Regions from separate parts of the Pseudomonas sp. NPDC077451 genome, predicted to be linked through region 3. Evidence: predicted binding sites of a transcription regulator. Region 3 holds the regulator's gene; each other region holds the start of a gene.
The links. The regulator FliA, encoded in region 3, starts transcription of late flagellar genes. The targets are predictions, from matches to a motif close to CTAAAGTTTNNNNNNNNNNNGCCGNTAA.
Positions count from the first base shown of each region.

Region 1 (3,278 bases), on a different contig from region 3:
CTTCGCTGGCCAGGTCGACGGTGCGTTGGGTCAGGTTACGGCTGGTCTGCATTTGCTCAACGGCCTTTTGCGCCACGCGCTGCAGGTTGGCGATCAGGCCTTCGATTTCCTCGGTGGAGTCGTGCGTGCGGCGAGCCAGGGCGCGGACTTCATCAGCCACCACGGCGAAACCGCGGCCCTGTTCACCGGCGCGAGCGGCTTCGATCGCCGCGTTGAGAGCGAGCAGGTTGGTCTGTTCAGCCACCGCACGAATCACTTCCAACACGGTGCCGATACGACCGCTTTCGGTATTCAGCTCTTCGATGGCATGAGCCGAATGTTCGACCTCGCCAGACAAGCTGCCGATCTGCCCGATAGCCTCCTGAACGACGCGGTCGCCCTGGCGCGCCTGCTGGTCGGCCTCGCGGGCAGCATGCGAGGCCTGCTCCGCGTTTTGCGCGACTTCCTGAACGGTCGCTGCCATCTCGTGCATGGCGGTAGCAACCTGTTCAGTCTCGACCCGCTGCTTCTGGACGCCAGCACTGGTCTGCGCCGTCACCGAGGACAACTGCTCCGCGGCGGTAGCAATCTGACCGACGCCACCACCGATGCGGCCGATCAAGGTGCGCAGGCTCTCAGTCATGTCGGACATCGCTTTCTGCAGCTGGCCGAGTTCGTCGCGACGGGTCACTTTCTGCGACTGAGTCAGGTCACCGTCGGCCACGCGCTGCGCCAGCTGTACGGTGTAGCGCAGCGGTACGACGATCATGCGGGAGATCGCCGTCGCGGCCACCAGGCCTATAACCACGGCCAGAACGCTGATGATTCCGAGCCAGGTGTAGGCGCTGCGGCGCTGCTCCTGCATGGCCTCGGTGGCACCCGTCAATGCCTGATCGGCTGTATCCAGGATGCGCTGAGCCTGGCCCACCATCGCTTGCTCGAGCGCGATGCGCTCGGCGCGGTTGTTGCGGAACTCACCAAACGCCTGCTGATAGGCCGCTAGGGCGGTGAGCGCACCATCCATGGTGGCTTTCTGCTCGTCGTTGAGCCAGGTTTTCAGACTGCTGCCGATGGTGGTCACGTCCGCATAGGACTCGTTCCAGCTGTCCACCGCGGCTTGCGCGCTATGGGCGATGAACATGCTTTCGAAGGTACGCAGATCGAGGATGCGCTTGGTCAGCCCGGACGCCGCTTCAGCGATAGTCAGCGGATCGCTGCCCTTCAAGTGGTCACCTTCCAGACGCAATACGCGCACGGCGTCGTACATATCCAGCTCGATGTATTCAAACTCTTCACGGCTTTTTTGTGCGGCATCGGCCATACGCTCGCGAAGCGCCACACCTTTGCTGATCAGCTCACCGTATTGAGTGAAGTTATCGGCATAGACGGCCGCATCGCTGCGAATCTGCTGCAGCTTCTGCTGGTCTTCTTCAGACGAGCTTTGCGCAAGCTCATCCAGCTCTTGATTGAGCTTGGCCAGGGTGTTGCGCAAGGCCGCGGCGGATTCGTCACTGCGAGTCAGCGCAAAGTCGCGCTCCAGGCCACGGGCCTCAAGAATGGCAGCGTTGATCCGCAACAGCTGATTCATCTGATATGAGCGATTCAGGATCGAGTCCACGGCGTAAAAGCCGGTCCCGGCGACTCCCAAGGTCAGCAGCAGGACCATGGCGAAGCCAAGCAGCAGCTTCTTGCCGACGGAAAGGTTGGCGAAAAAATCGACGGACTGCATCAGAGAATCCCTAAAAAGTAAGCGCGCTTATGGAGTCGGCAGGTCGCGACTAAAGTTGAATACGAAAGCGGCGCAATTTAATCAGGAATTGACGTCAATTTGCCAGCACCACACCGAGCCGACTGGAACTGCTCGCTCACGGTCGTGCCCGATGCCTGGCTCAATGTTGCTGAAGGTGCCCGTAAAGCTTGGCGTAGAGCCCGCCGTCAGCGATCAGCTGCTGGTGATCACCCTGCTCCGCGATGCGTCCGCCATCGAAAACGAGCACCCGATCGGCCTGTTTCACCGCCGACAAACGGTGAGCGATGATCAGCGTCGTGCGCCCTTGCAGGAAACGGTTGAGTCCCTGATGCAAGGCATACTCGGTGGCCGCATCCAGAGCCGACGTAGCTTCATCAAGGATGACCACTTTGGGCTCAGCCAGCACCATGCGCGCCACCGCCAGTCGTTGTCGTTGTCCTCCTGAGAGGCGAACACCGGAACGACCAACGATGCTGTCCAGTCCGGCTGGCAGCTGCCGGATCGTGTCGGCCAATTGAGCTATTTCCAGCGCACGCCAGCATGCCTGATCGTCCCGCTCGCGCCCCATCAGCAGATTGGCGCGCACCGTGTCGTTGAACAGGGCCGGATGCTGCAGCACTACGGCGACGTTGTCGCGAACCGTTGGCAGCCCGATATCCTGCACCTCGACCCCTGCATAGCGAATATGTCCGGCCTGCGGCTGATAGAGTCCCAGCAGCAACTGCACCAGGGTGCTCTTGCCGCCGCCGCTGGCACCGACGATGGCCACCTTCTCACCCGCCGCGATGGACAAATCCAGCCCTTCCAGCACCGGCTCATCCTGATAGGAGAAGCGCAGCCCCTGGACTTCGATGTCGACGGTATCGCGGCCAGCGAACGGATCCTGACCACCGGGATATTGCGGCTCGTCGGCACGCGCCAGCAGCTGGTTGATGCGGCTTAGCGCACCGCCCGCCGCGTAGAAGGCGTACTGCAGATTGAGCAGCTGCTCCACCGGGCCAATCATGAACCACAGGTAGCTGAACACCGCGAGCATCTGTCCGATAGACAGGTCCGAAAACAGCACCGTGAGCATGGCCGCGGCACGGAAGATGTCGATACCGAACTGGAACAACAGGCCACTGGCGCGGTTGGAGGCGTCTGTCTTCCACTGCGAGGCCACCGCGAAATCGCGCACTTCCCGCGCCCGCAGGCCGAGGCGTCCGAGAAAGAAACCCTGGCGGTTACCGGCGCGCACTTCCTGAATCGCATCTAGCGTTTCGGTGAGCGCCTGGGTGAATAACGACGTGCTGTCGTTCTCCAGCTTCTTCAGGTGTTTGACGCGCTTGCCCAGCTGCACCGTGGCGTAGATCACCAGAGGATTGAACAGCAGGATCAGAAGCGCCAGCTGCCAATGCATCCACAGCAGGATCGCCGCCGTACCGGCAATGGACAACACGGCGACCAACAACCGGCTGAGGGTCTCGCCGATGAATTTATCGATAGTCTCAAGATCAGTGACCAGATGTGCCGCAACGGTCCCGCCACCCAGGCTTTCGTACTCGCTCAG
Region 1 is NZ_JBITVX010000002.1:502,091-505,368, reverse strand. Features, by position in the region: gene ACIGHL_RS06105 (methyl-accepting chemotaxis protein) at 1-1,708, opposite strand, end outside; gene ACIGHL_RS06100 (ABC transporter ATP-binding protein) at 1,869-3,278, opposite strand, start outside.
Region 1: a site for FliA is predicted at 1,741-1,768, ahead of ACIGHL_RS06105 (methyl-accepting chemotaxis protein). Genes of this name have one in related genera too.

Region 2 (3,278 bases), on a different contig from region 3:
GCATAGCCCACCACCCGGGCAATCTGTTCCTCTGGATAGCTACCTGCAACCAAGGCGCGCCGAGCCGCATTGGCCCGCCCTGCCGAAAGCTCCCAGTTACCGAATTCGCCGCGCCCAGAATAGGGCTTGGCATCGGTGTGCCCGCTGACGCTGATCTTGTTCGGTACCGCACGGATGGTATCGGCCATGGCCAGCAGAATATCTTCGAAGTACGGCTGCAGCTGGGCACTGCCTAGGGCAAACATAGGACGGTTGGCCGCATCCATGATCTGAATGCGCAAGCCGTCCTGAGTGATCTCGAACAGGATCTGATCCTTGAAGCGGGTCAGCTCCGGATTTTCGTCAACCTTGTTCTGAAGTTCCTGAAGCAACAGATCGAGACGTTCGCGCTCCAACTGCTCGGCAAAGGTTTCCGCCTGATCGGCGTCCATCTTCGACTCGCTCTGCTGAACAGCCGGGTCGACCGTATCGTTCAAGGTGCGATCCGGCGCAGGCGTTGGGGTACCGCCCAGATCGATCACATGCGGACTGGCGCTTTCAGTGAAGCCAATCGGGTCCTGGAAATAGCCCGAAATAGCACGTTTCTGTTCGGGCGTGGCCGAGGACATCAGCCACATCACCATAAAGAACGCCATCATGGCGGTCGCAAAGTCGGCAAAGGCAATCTTCCAGGCGCCACCATGGTGGCCCGCGGCGACCTTCTTGATCCGCTTGACGATGATTGGTTGGGTATTATCCATGGTCGCGCTTAGCTGCCACGCATGGCTTGTTCAAGCTCGGCAAAGCTTGGGCGGTGCGCCGGCAGAAGTACTTTCCGGCCGAACTCCACCGCCAGCGTCGGCGGCATTCCCGAAGCGGAGGCGACCAACGTCGCCTTGATGCTCTCGTACAGGTTGAGCTCTTCCTTGGCGTCATGCTCGAGCGCCCCGGCCAACGGGCCGAAAAACCCGTAGGAGGCAAGAATTCCGAGGAATGTACCCACCAGCGCCGTAGCCACCTTCTCGCCAATCTCGGCATTGGTCGCGGACGCCAGAATTGACATCGTGATCACGATCCCCAGCACCGCGGCCACGATTCCCATCGCGGGCAAGCCGTCGGCGATTTTCGCCACAGCGTGAGACGGATGCTCAAGTTCTTCCTTGAGGCCGTTGAGTTCCATATCGAACAGCCCTTCCAGCTCATGCGGAGCCATGTTGCCGGACGACATGATGCGCAGGTAATCGCAGACGAACGCGGTCATCCGCTCGTCCTTCAAAATTGCCGGATACTTGCTGAATATAGGACTGGCTGCGGGATCTTCGATGTCGGCCTCGATGGCCATCATGCCCTCACGGCGACTTTTGTTGAGGATCTCGTAGAGCATCCCCAGCACTTCCAGGTAGTACTTGTGAGTAAAGCGGTTGCCAAACATCTGCAGCGACTTCTTGAACACGATTTTGGTGGTGCTGCCGGGGTTCGCCTGCAGGAAGCCGCCAAGTGCGGCACCACCGATGATCATCACCTCGAACGGGTGGATCAGCGCGGCAACCTTGCCGCCGGACAGGATGAAGCCGCCAAGAACACTGGCGATTACCACAATAATGCCGATTATTTTTGCCATAGGTAGGTACGTCTAAAACCCGATCTTAGGGCACCTGAAACAAGCCGTGCGACATCGCACGAGCTCGATTGGGGTCAGGCGGAAGGGCAGATGAAAAGAATTGTTCTGGTTATCGGAACTTTTGCGCCAGACTAAAGGCCATCCCGATGAAATGCTAGTTCGGCGGCGCCATGACTACGACACCATACCCACGCACGCTTGCAGCCTGGCTCAAGGCGTTGGACGCCGTTGTCCTGCCGGCGGCTGCCGAACCCTATGCACGTGTTAAACGCGCACTGGGCGACAGCAGCTTATCTATGCGCGAGATTTCGGACCTTATACAGGAAAGTCCGGTCCTTGCCCTTACCGTGATCCGCGAAGCCAACCGCAGCGCCGGATCGACCAACAAACCGGCCGAGAGCCTTGAGGTTGCGCTCAGTCGCATCGGCCTGAAGCGCGCCGAAGCCCTGTTCGCCAGGGTGCCAGCCGCTCAGCCAAACGATATTCCGGCGCCATTGCGCCAGCTGATGTTGATCAGTAGCCACGCCAGCCAGCAAGCCAACGGGTTGTTTGCTTCACGCTTGGCGCGACTCTGGCAGGAAATCCACTGGAGCAGCCTGTTGTTCCTTTCGCCGGCATGGGCGCTGGTCGCCGCACACCCGGAACTGTTGGAGACCTGGGAGCAGCGCGTACTGGTCAAACGTGAGCCGGCCCGCCAGGTCGAGCATTCGTTGTTGGGCGTCTCGTTGTTGGAGCTCTGCATCGCCACCGCCGAACACTGGGGTCTGCCCGGCTGGATTGCCCAAGGCTACCGGCTCCTCAACGAGCATCGGCGCATGCTGATCAAGGCACTGCACATCGCCCGCGATAACGAACATCCCTTGCACCAGCAACAGATGCTCGACGCCGACCCTACATTGCGTCGCTGGCTCACCTTACCAAGCAACACCATCCTGCTCGCAAACGGTCTGGCGCTTTCGGCGCATCACAGCTGGAGCGGCATCCACAGCCTGCGCTGGCAGCGGCTCGCTGGACTCTACCTGCAGGTGCCTCTCGCCGAACTGCAGCAGATGGCGCATCAGCAAGCGGCGGCCAGCGCCCGCGCGATCGGGCCAACCGATCTCTGGCATCCGGCCCAGGGGCTGCTCTGGCCATGGGAAAGCACATTCCAAGTGGAAAAGGCCGCGAAGTTGCCCGACACCGAAACCTTGGCCCAATGGCGCGAGCATTGCCGCGAGCTGCTCAGCGACCCCTGCCCCTTCGACAATGTGCTGCAACTCACTGCGACCTCCTGCAAAGCGCTGACGTGCTCGGGCATGCAGCGCGTACTGTTGCTGATGGTAGATCGCAAGCAACAGCGCCTGGTCAGTCAGCAGGCCGGCGGACTGCCAAACGAAGCAGCCCGGCTGACGCTCGATCCCGAGCAAAGCCAGGTGTTGCGAAGATTGCTGGAAAAACCGGCGTTATTACGGCTCAAGCCGGACAACCTCGCCCAATTCACAGCGCTGTTGCCCGGCGCATTGAAAGCACTGTTCCCCAGCGAACATGTCCTGTTGCGCTCCGTCGGCCTGGAAGACCGGGTCGTGATGCTGCTGGTGGTCGATCAGAACAACACCGCTTTCAGTGAGACGGGCTTGCAGGCCTTCACCAAGACGGTCCAGTGCATCGAGCGCGCCCTGACGACGTTCAGCAAACGCGT
Region 2 is NZ_JBITVX010000006.1:180,769-184,046, reverse strand. Features, by position in the region: gene motB (flagellar motor protein MotB) at 1-740, opposite strand, end outside; gene motA (flagellar motor stator protein MotA) at 749-1,600, opposite strand; gene ACIGHL_RS12155 (HDOD domain-containing protein) at 1,771-3,278, shown strand, end outside.
Region 2: a site for FliA is predicted at 1,710-1,737, ahead of motA (flagellar motor stator protein MotA). Genes of this name have one in related genera too.

Region 3 (3,278 bases):
CCGAGAGACACACAAAGAAGACGCGTTCCCGCTGAACGCATCGATGGCCCAAGGGCTCCAGCAAGAGATAGGCGTGTGAAAATGGGTATGCATCCCGTACAGGTTATTGCAGTGACCGGCGGCAAGGGTGGCGTCGGCAAGACCAACGTGTCGGTCAATCTGGCCTTGGCGCTGGCCGATCTCGGGCGTCGAGTGGTATTGCTCGACGCTGACCTTGGTCTGGCTAACGTCGACGTGTTGCTCGGCCTGACGACAAAACGCACCCTGGCCGATGTCATTTCCGGTGAATGCGACCTGCGCGATGTGCTGATTCAGGGGCCGGGCGGCATACGTGTTGTTCCGGCCGCTTCCGGCACTCAGAGCATGGTGCAGCTGTCGACGCTTCAACATTCTGGCCTCATCCAGGCTTTCAGCGACATCGGCGATGATATCGATGTGCTGATCATCGACACCGCCGCTGGCATTGGTGACGGTGTGGTGAGCTTTGTTCGCGCCGCGCAGGAAGTGTTGCTGGTGGTCACCGACGAGCCCACGTCAATCACCGATGCCTATGCGCTGATCAAACTGCTCAATCGTGACTACGGCATCAGCCGCTTCCGGGTCTTGGCCAACATGGCCCATGCGCCGCAGGAAGGGCGCAACCTGTTTGCCAAGCTGACCAAGGTGACTGAGCGCTTCCTCGACGTGGCGCTGCAGTACGTCGGCGCCATCCCGTATGACGAAGCGGTGCGCAAGGCTGTGCAGAAGCAGCGCGCCGTTTATGAGGCCTACCCGCGCGCAAAGTGCTCGCTGGCGTTCAGGGCTATCGCGCAGAAGGTGGACACTTGGCCGTTGCCGGCAACGCCACGCGGTCATCTGGAGTTCTTTGTGGAGCGCCTGGTCAGGCCCGCCGCAGAGCCTAACGAACAATAGCGGCTGGATTCGGTATGTATTACAGCAAAGCTCAGGCTAAAGACTCGCAATATCAACTCATCGATCAGTACGCACCGCTGGTCAAGCGCATTGCCTATCACCTCCTGGCGCGTTTGCCAGCGAGCGTGCAGGTCGACGACCTGATGCAGGCCGGCATGATCGGCTTGCTGGAGGCGTCAAAAAAATATGACGCCGGAAAAGGGGCGAGTTTCGAGACCTACGCCGGTATTCGCATCCGCGGCGCCATGCTCGACGAGGTGCGCAAAGGTGACTGGGCGCCGCGTTCGGTACACCGAAACTCGCGCATGGTCAGTGAGGCAATTCGGGCAATTGAGGCTAGAACAGGACGCGACGCTAAAGATCAGGACGTTGCGGCCGAACTTAAATTGAGTCTCGATGAGTACTACGGCATTCTGGGCGACACCCTGGGCAGCCGCCTGTTCAGCTTCGATGATCTGCTTCAGGAAGGCGAGCACGGGGAGTTCGAGGAGGATGCAGCCAGCACCCATCCGGAACCGTCCCGCGATCTTGAAGACGAGCGTTTCCAACAGGCGTTGGCCGAGGCCATCAGTAACCTGCCCGAACGTGAAAAGTTGGTGCTTTCGCTGTATTACGACGAAGAGTTGAACTTGAAGGAAATCGGTCAGGTACTGGGCGTCAGTGAATCACGGGTGAGCCAGTTGCACAGTCAGTGCGCGGCCCGTCTGCGGGCTCGTCTTGGCGAGTGGCGCGCGCGTTAACGACCGGTTTGCGACAAAAGCATTAGAGACCGCTTACGAGCTTCATTCATGAGGCTCGCAAACAGACCGTGAGCAGGTCTCGATTCGGGATTTACGGAGGTGTACTTGGACAAGAACATGAAAATCCTCATCGTCGACGACTTTTCGACCATGAGACGGATCATCAAGAACCTCTTGCGCGATCTGGGTTTTACCAACACTGCCGAGGCAGATGACGGCACCACTGCGCTGCCGATGCTCAAGAGCGGAAGTTTCGATTTCCTCGTCACCGACTGGAATATGCCCGGCATGAGCGGCATCGATTTGCTGCGCGCGGTGCGTGCCGATGAGCGCTTGAAGCATCTGCCGGTATTGATGGTGACCGCCGAGGCGAAGCGCGACCAGATCATCGAGGCCGCGCAAGCGGGCGTAAACGGTTACGTGGTCAAGCCATTCACGGCTCAAGTGCTCAAAGAGAAGATCGAAAAGATCTTCGAGCGCGTCAACGGCTGAAGCAGTAACGCCGCGAGGGCACTATGACGCAAGCAGACCAAACCCTGGCAGAGTTCGAAGCAACTCTGAAGGCTCACGCACCCCAATTGATTGAAAGTCTGCAACAGGGTCGTTTCGACGAAGCGACGCAGATGTTCAATGAGCTCAATCAGGCGCGCAATCACGGGATCTACCTGGAAGTTGGCAAGCTCACCCGGGAGCTGCACAACGCCATCGTAAAGCTCGAGATGGATACCTGTGCCACCGGGGGGGATCCGTCACCGATCACCGATGCGACTGATCGGCTGTCGTACGTGGTGGAGATGACCGAGAAAGCGGCCAACCGCACCATGGACCTGGTTGAAGAATCGGCGCCCTTGGTCAATTACGTGAGTTACGAGGCGCAGAGCCTCACTGCTGATTGGCAGCGTTTCATGCGGCGCGATATGAACGCTGAACAGTTCCGTGAGCTGGTCAAGCGCATCGACCAGTTTCTCCAGCGCAGCATGAACGATGGCAGTCAGCTGTCGCAGAACCTTAGCGAAATCATGCTGGCTCAGGATTTCCAAGACCTTACCGGTCAGGTGATCAAAAGAGTGACCCGGCTCATTACCGAACTCGAAAGTAACCTGCTTAATCTGGTGCTGATGGCCGGCCAGGTTGACCGCGTGGCGGGCATCCAGCACGACCGCGACGCGATGCGCGCCGAGCAGGAAATGAAAAAACAAGAAAAACTGCCTTCCAATGGTGAAGGTCCGCAGATGCATGCCGATATACGTGAAGACGTCGTATCCGGGCAGGACGACGTTGATGATCTGCTTTCGAGCCTGGGCTTTTAGGGGAAGTTAAATATGAGCTTCGACGCCGATGAAGAAATCCTCCAGGATTTCCTGGTAGAGGCCGGCGAGATTCTCGAACTATTGTCAGAGCAGCTGGTGGAGCTGGAAAGCAGCCCCGATGACACAGCCTTGCTCAATGCGATTTTTCGCGGTTTCCATACGGTAAAAGGCGGTGCCGGGTTTCTCCAGCTGCATGAGTTGGTGGAGTGCTGCCACATCGCTGAAAACGTCTTCGACATCCTGCGCAAGGGTGAGCGTCGCGTCGACTCGGAATTGATGGATGTCGTGCTGCAGGCCTTGGACTCCGTCAATGAAA
Region 3 is NZ_JBITVX010000001.1:389,933-393,210, forward strand. Features, by position in the region: gene fleN (flagellar synthesis regulator FleN) at 82-912, shown strand; gene fliA (RNA polymerase sigma factor FliA) at 927-1,652, shown strand; gene ACIGHL_RS01760 (chemotaxis response regulator CheY) at 1,770-2,144, shown strand; gene ACIGHL_RS01765 (protein phosphatase CheZ) at 2,168-2,962, shown strand; gene ACIGHL_RS01770 (chemotaxis protein CheA) at 2,975-3,278, shown strand, end outside.